4 regions of the Pantoea alfalfae genome follow, and region 2 is predicted to be linked to each of the others. Evidence: predicted binding sites of a transcription regulator. Region 2 holds the regulator's gene; each other region holds the start of a gene.
The links. The regulator CRP, encoded in region 2, controls carbon source genes, mostly activating them, when cyclic AMP is high. The targets are predictions, from matches to a motif close to ATGTGANNNNNNTCACAT.
Positions count from the first base shown of each region.

Region 1: the regulator CRP is predicted to act here: its motif matches at 1,671-1,688, upstream of udp (uridine phosphorylase).
Region 3: the regulator CRP is predicted to act here: its motif matches at 1,614-1,631, upstream of K6R05_RS02805 (glycine dehydrogenase).
Region 4: the regulator CRP is predicted to act here: its motif matches at 1,403-1,420, upstream of K6R05_RS17100 (nucleoside-specific channel-forming protein Tsx).

Region 1 covers NZ_CP082292.1:3,813,946-3,817,155, forward strand. Annotated here, with positions in the region: gene K6R05_RS17795 (tetratricopeptide repeat protein) at 1-705, opposite strand, end outside; gene udp (uridine phosphorylase) at 798-1,559, opposite strand; gene K6R05_RS17805 (dienelactone hydrolase family protein) at 1,864-2,697, shown strand; gene metE (5-methyltetrahydropteroyltriglutamate--homocysteine S-methyltransferase) at 2,747-3,210, opposite strand, start outside.
Region 2 covers NZ_CP082292.1:430,063-433,272, forward strand. Annotated here, with positions in the region: gene K6R05_RS01985 (YccS/YhfK family putative transporter) at 1-1,003, opposite strand, end outside; gene crp (cAMP-activated global transcriptional regulator CRP) at 1,061-1,693, opposite strand; gene K6R05_RS01995 (OsmC family protein) at 1,997-2,401, shown strand; gene K6R05_RS02000 (phosphoribulokinase) at 2,769-3,210, opposite strand, start outside.
Region 3 covers NZ_CP082292.1:576,787-579,996, forward strand. Annotated here, with positions in the region: gene pmbA (metalloprotease PmbA) at 1-1,027, shown strand, start outside; gene cybC (cytochrome b562) at 1,091-1,477, shown strand; gene K6R05_RS02805 (glycine dehydrogenase) at 1,772-2,107, shown strand; gene K6R05_RS02810 (SFCGS family glycine-rich protein) at 2,121-2,477, shown strand; gene K6R05_RS02815 (DUF4312 family protein) at 2,480-2,779, shown strand; gene K6R05_RS02820 (DUF4311 domain-containing protein) at 2,907-3,210, shown strand, end outside.
Region 4 covers NZ_CP082292.1:3,653,579-3,656,788, reverse strand. Annotated here, with positions in the region: gene yjdN (VOC family metalloprotein YjdN) at 1-203, shown strand, start outside; gene K6R05_RS17100 (nucleoside-specific channel-forming protein Tsx) at 343-1,209, opposite strand; gene K6R05_RS17095 (sensor histidine kinase) at 1,489-2,844, opposite strand; gene K6R05_RS17090 (response regulator) at 2,841-3,210, opposite strand, start outside.

The DNA.
Region 1 (3,210 bases), 590 kb from region 2:
CTTCACGTCAGGATCGTCGAGCACCAGAAAGCGCCACAGGGTCGGAAACAGCGTTTTTTCGTGAGACATATCGACCAGTTGCACATGTGGCTGGTCCAGGCGCTGCCAGACATGCTGCGGCACGCTGTCATCAAGGTAGATGCGGCAAACCCAGCCGGGATAGAACTCAGGCGCCACCTCAACATTTTTAATCAGCGTTTCGCAATAGCGTGGCTGATCGCCATACAGGCAGAAGGCGATGACATTCTGATGTGGCTGGCTGAGATCGACAGGCTCAGGTTGCGGAGCAGGAAACGCGGCACGCTGTCCCTGACTGAAACGCGCATCAGAGCGCATTAGCGATGTCAGACCAAAACGTGCCACCTCTTCCTTTTTACCCAGCCAGCCGCACACTTCGGTTAAGCCATCCAGCCAGGTTTCAGAGGCGGTAGCCTGCACAGCGGGCGGTGACTGATAAATCTTCTGGTAGATTTTGTACGATTTATTGTACTGACCCAGACGCAGCAGGCAGAGCGCGTAGTCGCTCAGCACCTGCATCTGATTGGGCATGGAGCGCAGGACTTCTTCGCAGCACTGAGCAGCCAGCGCGTGGTTACCCTGCTGCATGGCGGCGCGAAAACGTTCGGCGCTGCGTTCCAGACGGGCATTGATTGCCGCAGGATTAGCGCCAGGGACAGGACGTCGGACAGGAATCGTATTGCGCATAAACACTCTCAGGTTTCACTGATGTTACGCGCCGTTAACTACCGGCAACAGGTTTTGAGTCTGGACAAAAAACCTGTTGCCCGACGCGGTCATTATAATAAACGACGCGCCGCTTCGACCACAATCTTCACTGCGTCACTTTCTGTCTGCTTCATGGTGACCGCATCCGGAATCTCTTTCTGAGTACGGTTCACAATCACGCCCGCGACCATGCCGGCCCGCAGACCCTGGCTGGCGCACATGGTTAACAGCGTTGCAGATTCCATCTCATAGTTAAGCACGCCCATCTCCTGCCACTCTTTCATCGATCCTTTGAAACGACTGACGACACGGCCTGAAACAGTGTCGTAGCGCTCCTGGCCCGGATAGAAGGTGTCAGAAGAGGCGGTGATGCCAATGTGGGTTTTCGCGCCACAGGCTTCAGCGGCGGCAACCAGTGCGGTGGTGCAGGCGAAGTCAGCGACAGCCGGGAATTCCATCGGGGCAAAATGCAGGCTTGCTCCGTCCAGGCGAACGGACGCGGTGGTCACCAGCACATCGCCGACGTTAATGTGTGGCTGGATAGCACCTGTGGTACCGACTCGCAGGAAGGTACGCACGCCAAGCTGCGCCAGCTCTTCGACCGCAATCGATGTAGAAGGACCGCCGATGCCCGTTGAGCAGACAATGACCGGCTTGCCATCAAGTTTAGCCAGCCAGGAGGTAAATTCACGGTGTGAGGCGAGATGCGTGGCATCTTCCATCAGTCCGGCAATTTTCTTCACACGCTCCGGGTCACCCGGCACAATCGCCAGGGTCGCGCCCTGCAGATCGGCTTTTGTCAGGCCAAGATGGAAAACGTCAGACTGTGTCATTTTCAGACTCCTGTTAAGGGAAGGTAGCGCGCCACTCTACGCCAGCACGCCCGATAAATATGTGACAAAATTCACTTAAGAAAATGAAAGTTACATTTCCCGGAACATAAAATGTGATTTTAATCACATAATTACGTCTTATTCATCCGGATAGCCCTCAGCGAGGCTGTGTCAGGGTCGGCGCAATGTTAAAGAGGTGGATGATTTTATTCGCTGTTGATTCTGTTAACCGACACCTGGACGCAGACGCTTTACGGCCAGGCTATAGTTACGTGATTGCGTAAATGCTTGCACGGAGAGAATAATGAAACCCAGTGACAATATGGCACAAAAACCGGCGACGGGCGGCTTTGCCCCTGCCGTGCAGCCCACCGCCTCTACCACCATTATTACCGAAAGCCCGGCCATTCACTCAGGTGAAACCTCAGTGCCCAGCCAGGGCGAAAACATGCCGGCATTTTTTGCAAAACCGCACTCAGCGGAAGGCCCATTGCCTGTGGTGCTGGTGGTGCAGGAGATCTTTGGTGTCCATGAGCACATCCGGGACATCTGCCGCCGTCTGGCGCTGGAAGGCTATCTGGCGATTGCGCCTGAGCTCTATTTCCGCGAAGGCGACCCGACTGAGTATAACGATATCCCGACGCTGTTCAGCGAGCTGGTCAGCAAAGTGCCTGACACCCAGGTGCTGGCCGATCTCGATCATGCCGCTAACTGGGCGGCACGCAACGGCGGCGATATCCGTCGCATGGGCATCACCGGTTTTTGCTGGGGTGGCCGCATCAGCTGGCTCTACGCCGCGCATAACCCACAGCTACGCGCCGCGGTTGCCTGGTATGGGCGACTGACCGGCGAGCGCACGCTGAAGCAGCAGAAGCATCCTATTGATATTGCGGTCGACCTGAATGCGCCAGTATTAGGTTTGTATGGTGGCCAGGATGAGGGTATCCCGCTGGAGAGCGTCGAGCAGATGCGTCAGGCACTCCATGCCGCCAATGCAACCGCCGAGATCATCGTCTATCCCGAAGCGGGCCATGCCTTTAATGCTGACTATCGTGCAAGCTATCATGCTGAATCAGCCAATGATGGCTGGCAGCGGATGCTGGCCTGGTTCAGGCAGTATGGCGTGGCATCAAAATAAATAAACAGGGCGCTTCTGCGCCCCTGTTTATTGCCATCCGGTCCCATTCCTACGCCGTCTCACCACGCAGTTTCTTTGCCGCCGTCACCATATTGGCCAGCGCCTGACGTGTTTCCGTCCAGCCACGCGTTTTCAGACCGCAGTCCGGGTTTACCCATAGACGCGCTTCCGGAATCCGTTTCGCCGCCTTCAGCAACAGCGCCTCTATCCACGCCACGCTGGGGACATTAGGCGAGTGAATGTCATAGACGCCGGGGCCGATTTCATTCGGGTAGTCGAAGTGTTCGAACGACTCCAGTAAGTCCATGTCAGACCGTGAGGTTTCAATCGTGATCACATCAGCATCCAGCGCAGCGATGGCGTCCATGATGTCGTTGAACTCGCAGTAACACATATGCGTATGAATCTGGGTTTCATCCCGCGCCACCGCCGCATTCAGCCGGAACGCCTCCACTGCCCAGTTCAGATAGTCTGCCCACTCAGACTGATGCAGTGGCAGACCTTCACGCAGTG
Region 2 (3,210 bases):
AAAGCGGTTTCTGGGTGCGTAGCACCCGCGCAATGCGGTTGAAGTGATAAAGGCAGAAGTTACCCACCGGATTATCGGGATGCTGATGGGCAATTTTCTCCAGTGCGCCGAGCTGTTTATCCATCGCAAAGCGGTCGGGTAACTGGTGATAAAGAATGTTATCTGCCAGCACCCGCAGCCGGGCCGAGATGGTTTTGGCATTCCAGCGGATCACCGCTTCAGCATGGCTTTGCTCCACCAGCTTCTGGACTTCTTCCGGCCGATGCAGGCTGACCGAGATATGCTCCTGCAGATCGAGGGCCACCTGGAAAGCGCGCGTCAGCCTTTTATGGCTGTGATCGCGGCTTGCCGACAGCATATGCATCTGCTGATAACAGGTGTTAATCAGATCGACCACTTTCTGCTGACGGGCCAGCAGTGGCGGCAGCGCCTTTTCCGGATCGGTCAGCTGCGTCAGCAGGGTGTATTTGGCGTCGCAGTAGTTAGCCAGCTCGCGGTAGATCAGGCTCAGGCTTTCGCGCATTGGCTGCTCTTTCCACAGCCAGAACCAGAACCAGTTAAACAGCCCGTACCACAGCGTGCCGCCGATATAGAGCAGCGGGGGGACATAGATGGGCATGCGGCCAATCAGGCTGAGGGTAAAGATGGCGGCAATCAGGGTGCCGGGCAGCAGACGGCCATGCAGCGGGCTGATCTCACCCGTGACGCCGAGCAGCAAAGGCATAGCGAAGAGGATCAGCGGCAGTGGAATCGCATGCAGGGTGAGCCACTGGATCAGAAAGCTGCCGAGGGCAAACAGGCTACCGCCCACAATCAGACGTTTGAAAAAGCGTTTATGCGGCGTATCGAGACCGGCGATATTGCAGCAGGCGGGCACTAATGAGAACAGCAGACCTTTTTGCAGGTCGCCAGCCAGCCAGCCCAGCGCCACCGGCAGACAGAGCACCAGCGTTTGCCGCAAGGCATAATTGACTTCAGGATGGTAAATGATTCGACGCCACATCGGCCCAACACAAACAATAACGGCGTGATGTTGCCATCACGCCGTGGATGACAGGAATTAGCGGGTGCCGTAAACGACGATGGTTTTGCCGTGTGCGGAGATCAGGTTCTGATCTTCCAGCATCTTCAAAATACGGCCCACGGTTTCACGTGAACAACCCACAATCTGACCAATTTCCTGACGAGTGATTTTAATTTGCATGCCGTCGGGATGCGTCATGGCATCTGGCTGCTTCGCCAGGTTAAGCAGAGTCTGTGCAATGCGGCCGGTAACGTCGAGGAAAGCGAGGTTACCCACTTTTTCAGACGTCACCTGCAGGCGACGCGCCATCTGCGATGAGAGTCGCATCAGGATATCGGGGTTAACCTGGATCAACTGACGGAATTTCTTGTAAGAAATCTCCGCCACTTCGCACGCGCTTTTCGCACGTACCCAGGCGCTGCGTTCCTGACCTTCTTCGAACAGGCCAAGCTCACCAATAAAATCGCCCTGATTCAGGTAGGAAAGAATCATCTCTTTGCCTTCTTCATCTTTAATCAGAACCGCGACGGAACCTTTCACGATGTAGTAAAGCGTTTCTGCTTTTTCACCTTGGTGAATCAGCGTACTTTTGGATGGATACTTGTGAATATGGCAATGGGACAGGAACCATTCGAGTGTAGGGTCTGTTTGCGGTTTGCCGAGAACCATTCGCTATTATCCTCTGTTGTAATCGTGCCCAAAATACAGGGGGCAGTTTTCCCTGTCAGGCGGTGAAAGCTTCAAGCGTTTCCTTTTCAGGAAATTATTCGGGCCGCATCAGGCGCAGTGCGCATCATTCTTCCCGGCTTCGCCATCGGGTGACGAAAAATATTTTCAGCACTGTTTGTAGCACAGCTTTTGCCGACTGTCTTCTGTTGTCTCGCTTCAGCTACAGGCGGATTTCTCTGGATTGCTGTTTACCAGGCGAAAGCGTACTCTGGCGACAAAACAGCGTATTCCGGAGCAAAAATCATGCAGGCAAGAGTGAAATGGGTAGAAGGGCTGACATTCCTTGGAGAATCCTCATCCGGCCATCAGATACTGATGGATGGCAATTCAGGTGATAAAGCGCCCAGCCCAATGGAAATGGTGCTGATGGCGGCAGGTGGATGCAGCGCGATTGACGTGGTATCAATTCTGCAAAAAGGCCGCAACGATGTGGCTGATTGTGAAGTAAAACTGACCTCAGAACGTCGTGAAGAGGCGCCGCGAATCTTTACGCACATCAACCTGCATTTTATCGTGAGTGGCAAAGCGCTCCAGGATAAAGTGGTCTCACGCGCGGTCGATCTTTCGGCTGAAAAATATTGCTCGGTGGCCATCATGCTGGGTAAAGGCGTCAACATTACGCATAGCTATGAAGTGATCGAACTTTAGTAGCCGCAGGGGTTATTGCAGACCTGCTAACTTCACTTCCAGTATCTGATGCAGGTTGCTTTAAGACTGTGCCTGGTCCGGAAATCCGCTTTGAGATTGTGCCTGCGTTGTGAACAGGGTCAGAGCGGTTTGTGTCGGTCCGCTGTCAGATTGTGCCTGCATAGGGAATCCGCGTTGATACTGTGCCTGCGCTGGGAACCGGGTCAGATCGGAAAGTCGCTTAAGCCAATCCCTGGCCGCTCGTCCCGCGCCGTCCCTGGCGCGGGACGCTTTCCTTTTCTGACCCGGTTCCCTGCGTGTTAAGCATTTTCGCTGCTGTCAGATTGATCCTGCATTGGCATTAGTCTGGAAAGGCCCTTTTGACCTCTTACTCTATCCGCTTACCTTCCATCAGCCGCTTCACCAGCGGACCCATGATCAACTCCATCGCCAGACCCATTTTGCCGCCGGGCACCACCAGCGTATTGATGTGCGAGATAAACGAGCCCTGCAGCATTGCCAGCAGGTAGGGGAAGTCGATATCTTCCAGCGCCTGAAAGTGGATCACCACAAAACTCTCATCCAGTGACGGAATGGCGCGGGCTGCGAACGGGTTGGAGGTATCGATGGTTGGAACGCGCTGAAAGTTGATATGGGTGCGTGAAAACTGCGGTGTGATGTAGTTGATGTAATCTTCCATTGAGCGCACCACGGAATCCATTACGGCTTCACGTGAATGACCGCGCTCGCCAGTGTCGCGTACCAGCTTCTGAATCCACTCCAGGTTAACAATCGGTACCACGCCCACCAGCAGATCGACCTGTTCCGCC
Region 3 (3,210 bases), 150 kb from region 2:
CGGTCTGGCCGACGCAGAACTGCTGGCCTATGATGCGCCGGATCTGGATCTCTACCATCCGTGGGAAATTGACGCTGATCGTGCCATTGAACTGGCCGCGCAGGCGGAACAGGCGTCACTGCGGGCCGACAAGCGTATTACCAACACCGAAGGCGGTAGTTTCAACAGCCACGTCGGCATCAAAGTCTTTGGCAACAGCCACGGAATGTTGCAGAGCTACTGCTCAAGCCGCCATTCGCTCTCCAGCTGCGTTATCGCTGAGCAGGATGGCAACATGGAGCGCGACTACGCCTATACCATTGGCCGTGCATTTGAAGATTTGAAAAGCCCGGATTGGGTAGGTGCAGAGTGCGCGCGCCGTACGCTCTCCCGTCTGGCCCCGCGTAAACTTCCGACCATGAAAGCCCCGGTGATTTTTGCCGCTGAAGTGGCGACTGGCTTGTTTGGTCATCTGGTTGGTGCGATCAGCGGCAGCAGCGTTTACCGTAAATCGACTTTCCTGCTGGATTCAATGGGTCAGGAGATTCTGCCGGAGTGGCTCACTATCAGTGAACAGCCACACCTGCTGAAAGGGCTCGCCTCTACGCCGTTTGACAGTGAAGGGGTGCGGACTCAGGCGCGCGACATCATCAAAGATGGCGTATTGCAGACCTGGCTGTTGACCAGCTATTCCGCCCGTAAACTGGGTCTGACCAGCACCGGCCATGCTGGTGGTATTCATAACTGGCGCATTGCGGGTCAGGGTCACAGCTTTGACGACCTGCTGAAGCAGATGGGTACCGGGTTAGTGGTGACCGAACTGATGGGCCAGGGCGTCAGCGCCATTACCGGTGACTACTCACGCGGTGCAGCCGGTTTCTGGGTTGAGAATGGCGTAATTCAGTACCCGGTCAGCGAAGTCACTATTGCCGGCAATCTTAAAGAGATGTGGCACAACATGGTGACCATCGGTGACGATATTGAAACCCGCAGTAATATCCAGTGCGGTTCGGTGTTACTGCCTGAGATGAAGATAGCGGGACAATAAAGATGAATTCCTGAAGCAGCCTGTTGGCTGCTTTTTTTTCATCACAATAAAAAGGAAGTAATGATGCGTAAGCATGTGATTGCAATGTTGTCGGCTTCTCTGTTGTTCTCCAGCGTCAGTCTCTATGCGGCAGATCTGGAGCAGGATATGGACACGCTGAATGCGAACCTGAAAATCGTTAAGAAAACGGACAGTGCGCAGGAGATGCAGCAGGCGTTAACCAAAATGCGTGCCGCGGCGCAGGATGCCAAAAAGTCGACGCCCGATAAGCTGGAAGGTCAGCCTGCTGACAGTGCGCAGATCAAAGACTATCACGCTGGCCTGGACTCACTCATCGCACAGATTGATGTGGTCAGCACGCTGGCGAAAGCTAACAACGTGGACGGCGCAAAGCGCGAAGCCGCTAAATTTGATGACATCCGTAATACTAACCATAAGAAATTCCGCTAATCCGACCGCCGGTCAGCCCGACCGGCAGTTTTTACCATCACTTCTGCTTATTACCGCGCCGTAAACTACCGTCTGGCAGTCTGGTCGCCGCACAACATTACCGCCTGGCGAAGCTAACGCCATCATTTTGCGCATTTTGAGACGCAGATCGCACTAAGCATGCAGCCTGCGATCTGACGCACAACCTTCACTTCAATTTCCACTTGCTGCTGGAAATGTTGCCTCTCCACAGCCGGGGTGATGACCGCTAATTTATTTCTAACGCGAATTATCCGGTTTAACAGGAGTAGCAAGGTGAGCAATAACGGCGTCCCGGTGTATGAAGCGCCACCGGAGAAAGTGCAGCAGCTGGCTGACAGCGTAATGACGCAGATTGCGGCGATCTATCAGCAGCATGGCATTCAGCCCAATGCGGTCCAGCAGCAGATGCTGCAATCGCATGTCGGAGCCATGGCGTCACGCTCGCTGAGCGGCGAGCCGTTACCGGAAGTGGAAGCGGAGTTGTTTGAGGATATTCCGCCGGAAACGGTCGCGCTGGCGCAGCAGGTTGTCGACCTGTTTGGCAATCTCCCCCGCGAAGAGGCCTGGCTGCTGTCAGTGCATATTGAAGTCGCGCGATCAAACAAATAGAGAGGAACACACCATGGTAACAGTAGTGATTGGCGATCGTTTAGGTAAGGGCCAGAAAGTGGCCGCGGGCATCGAGAAAGCGGGTGGTCGCGCCGTCGTGGTGCCAGGCGTGGCCGCTGACATGAAGCTGGGTGACGTGATGAAGGCAGAGAACGCTGATTTCGGCATCTCGTTCTGCGGCAGCGGTGGCGCGGGTGCTATTACCGCGCAGAACAAATATGGCTACAAAGCAAAACATGGCATGCGTTCTGTCGACGAAGGCGTCACTGCCATCAATGAAGGTGCCACGGTGCTGGGCTTCGGCTTTATGGATAAAGAAGAGTTAGGCGAGCGGCTGGTGCAGGCCTGGAACAAGAAGCACGGCAGCTGATTATGAAAGAACACTACGTTACCCAGGTGACGGTCGAGGGCAAAGGCGACACCAAAGCGAAAGCCTTTGCCGATGCCCTGAGTCGGGTGCAGAACCAGGTCCTGCGCGCGACGCAAAAAATTCTGCTGCGCATTGAACCTCAGGATGTCCGGGTGCTGCGCGCGCAGGAGAGCGTCAGAACCGAGAAGTTTCTCTTCTTCTTTCTGGCGCGCCAGCGGAGGAGCTTCAGCGTCACGCTGGAGATCACCGTCAGCGTCACCGTTTTCGACACCGAACAGGTGACGTTCACGGCGGCATCATAAAACAGAACCTGTTCACATCAGCCCGCCGTTTGTCCGTTCCACTGCTGTTGCGATAGCGCGGCGGTCAGGCCAGGTCAATGCGGCGTCGCGGATAGGGCGGGTAAAAACGACAACAAGGTACAACAACATGTTTTTAATCATTTTGTTTAAGTCGTTGATCATTGGCGGGCTGGTCGGGGTCGGCGTCGGTGCGGGTGCTGCGCGCATGTTCCATGCGCCCACCACCCAGGGCATGGGCGCCTTTCGTACGCTGGGCGAGCTGAATTCGTGCGAGGGCGATCCGGCATCCCACTTCTCCTTTGGTCTTGGCTTCTTTTTCAATGCCTGGGCATCGTCTGTCGCAGCCGGTTCATTCACGCAGGATGTGGATCACCGCATCATTCCAAACTGGGGCGCGGCCGCTTTGATGGTGAAGAACCGTAATGTGGCGG
Region 4 (3,210 bases), 750 kb from region 2:
CGCCCGCGTCTGAACATGCCGGTTATGCGGTCAGCCTTTCCACCACTGATGTCGAAAAGGGTAAAGCCTGGTTTGAGAAACTGTCGGCAGGCGGCAAGGTGACAACTGAGTGGCAGGAGACATTCTGGTCGAATGGATTCGCGATGTTTATCGATAAGTTCAACATTCCATGGCGCATCAACGTTGAGAAGCCGCAGGAATAAACGACGTTCAGATGCAGGACTGAGTGGCTAAACCTGCCTCTCAAAAGTTGGCCTGGAGGAGAGCTGGCCTGGAGGCGTTAATGCCCCAGGCCAGTTCTCCTGTGCAACGGGCGTTTTTTTCAGCCGCCCGTCATCATTATCAGAAGTTATAACCCGCTACCAGGTAGTAACCCCAGCCAGTCGATTTCACTTCAAATGGCCCTTTGCCGAAGTTCAGCTCCTGACCATCCGCCCACTGTCCGCCGTTGTGGAAGTAACGCGCCACTGCAGAAATATGCCAGTGATTGTAACCCAGTGACAGAATGTGGCTGGAGGCGATAGAGTTGCTGGTGCGTGATGAACCGCCTTTCTCGTTGAGGTCAGAACCCCAGTCGAAGTTGGTGAAGCCCACATAGCCCAGATTACCGCCCCACAGCGTGGTGATTGGCACGAAGTATTTCACCTTGAAGCGATAGCCATCCCAGCTGTTTTCGTTTGCCGCGCCGTAATTTTCCCACTGATATTTGGCGTAGACGTTCAGCGACAGGCCGACATCGCTGTGCGTATCGATATCGGTGCCCAGACCCATATACCAGGTATTCTGGCGGTTGTCGCTGTTGCGGCCCATATCGTAGATATAGTTATTGGCGAAATACCACTCTTTGAACGGGCCAAAGGCCAGGCTGGTGCCGGTTAGCTTATCGATAGAGAAGCGCGGTTCAATCTCCATAAACATCGGTGAACCGTGGTCGAACACGCCGTTGGCATTGCTGTTGCCCACGCCGAAGAAGTTAGGCACGTCCAGATAGCCGTAGAAATCGAACCACTCTTTCTTCGCAAACGCTTCATATTCCAGATAAACGTCGTTATTAAATTGCGGTCCGAAACGCGTGTGGTAGCTGCCTACCACGTTCACGCTCTGATGCCACCAGTCGGAGACATACTGTGGATCGCTTTCAGCGGCCTGCGCAGCACCACTCAATGAACATGCCAGCACGGCACCTGCTATCAACGTTTTATATTTCATTATTATCAGCCACATGCTTTTGACCGCCGCACACCAGACGCAGTCAGAGAGAAATCGGTCCCTTGATGGGAATGAGGGTTTCACAGCGAATAACAACCCGTTCTTCAGCCCGCGTAGCGTGCCTGTAACAGATCGATAGAAAATAGATTTTGCTCACGTTTGTCAAAAAGTGTTGCATTACAATTCAGCTAAAATGTGACGAACTTCACAATAACGATGTGGATCGAACGGAACCAGGCAACCGTTTACGTTGTCTGGTTCGTGATCAAACAGGCGGGATCAGGGAAGGGTGACGCGAACCTGCAAACCACAAACAGCACCCTGTGGTGTCAGGCAGTTGGTAAGGGCAACGTGGATCTGATGTTTCTGTGCGACGTTACGCACAATGGAGAGTCCCAGCCCGCTGCCCTGGGCTTTAACGTCAGGCGAACGGGTAAAACGGTCGAACGCGCGTTCGATAAAGGATTCCGGCATGCCCGGTCCGTTATCGACAATATCGACCACCGTTTTGCCCGCCACCCGATGCAGCAGCACATCGACCAGGCTGCCTTCCGGCGTGTGCAACATAGCGTTACCAATCAGGTTGTCGAACAGGCTGCGCAATTCAGAACGGCTGGCCTGCAGACGGTACTGCGTGGAGCCATTAAAGCCGATATCAATGCCGCGTTTGTCCGCCACCACCATCAGCTGCTCAATGCTCTCTTTCAGCAGATCTTCCAGTTCAATATGCTCCACGCTGGACACCACGCTCTGGTCATCCTGGCGTGAGACATTGAGTAACTGTGTGACCAGGTGACGGGTGCGCGTGACGCCCGCTTCCAGCTGGCTGAACTGACGGCTCGCTTCGCCTGGCTGAATATGCTGACGCAGGTTTTCCAGCTGTAACGTCACCGCTGTTACCGGCGTACGCAGCTCATGGGCAGCATCTTCCAGGAACTGACGCTGCGACGACCAGGCGTCACGCAGCTTACTCAGCAGCGAGTTGTAAGCGGCTACCAGCGGCAGGATCTCATCCGGTAAGCCCTCAGGTGAAACATTGTGCGGATGATGTGTCTCCTGCGCCGCAATCTGACGTGAAGCGACCTGCAGATCCCGGGTGATCTTGCGCACCACCAGCCAGATCACCAGCAGCGACAGCGGCATCATCAGGATCATCGGAATGATCGCCGACAGCGCCCGCTTAACCATCGAGGCTTTCATGTAGCTGAGGTTGTGCATCACCTGGATGGTTTTGATCTCGCTGCCGGGCATGCCGGGCCGGGTAAAAATACGCCATTCACAGTCGTCGCACTGACCCACATGCACATCGTGATACCCGCGCTGATTTTGCAGCGGGGCCTGCAACTCCGGCCATGAGCTGGCCCGCAACTGGCCCTGATCGTCCCAGAGCTGGACTACAAAGGCGCTCTTTGCTTTATCCGGCGCGATAAGCATCGGCATCAGGGCGGGCATCTGTTTATTGGTAGACCAGGCATCAGCGATTTTCGCCAGCTGATCGTCCTTCATTGTGCCGACCATATCGCCGTAACAGCTGAAGAAATACCATGTGACGCCGCCTATCATCAGCAAATGAATGATCAGCAGCGTAGAGAGAAGTTTGTTGCGTAATGACCGCATAAAGGTGAAAGGTTTCATATTGCCGGAACCCGCCAGCCCAGCCCGCGCACGTTACGGATCACGTCGTTGTCGAGCTTGCGACGCATGCCGTGGATCAGCACATCTACTGCATTGCTGCTGACCTCATCGCCCCAGCCGTAGATACGGTTTTCCAGCTGTTCGCGCGACAAGATCGCACCTGGCCGCTCCAGCAGCGCGTAGAGCAGGGCATATTCCCGCGCCGTCAGCTGCTCGCGCTGGCCTTTGTAGAGTACCTCGCGGGTCATCATATCCAGCTGGACATCGCCGCTGCCCAGCACCGAGTCTGCTGCGCCGTGGCTGCGTCGCGTAATGGCACGCATCCGGGCCATGACTTCCTGGAGATCGAACGGTTTAAGCAGGTAG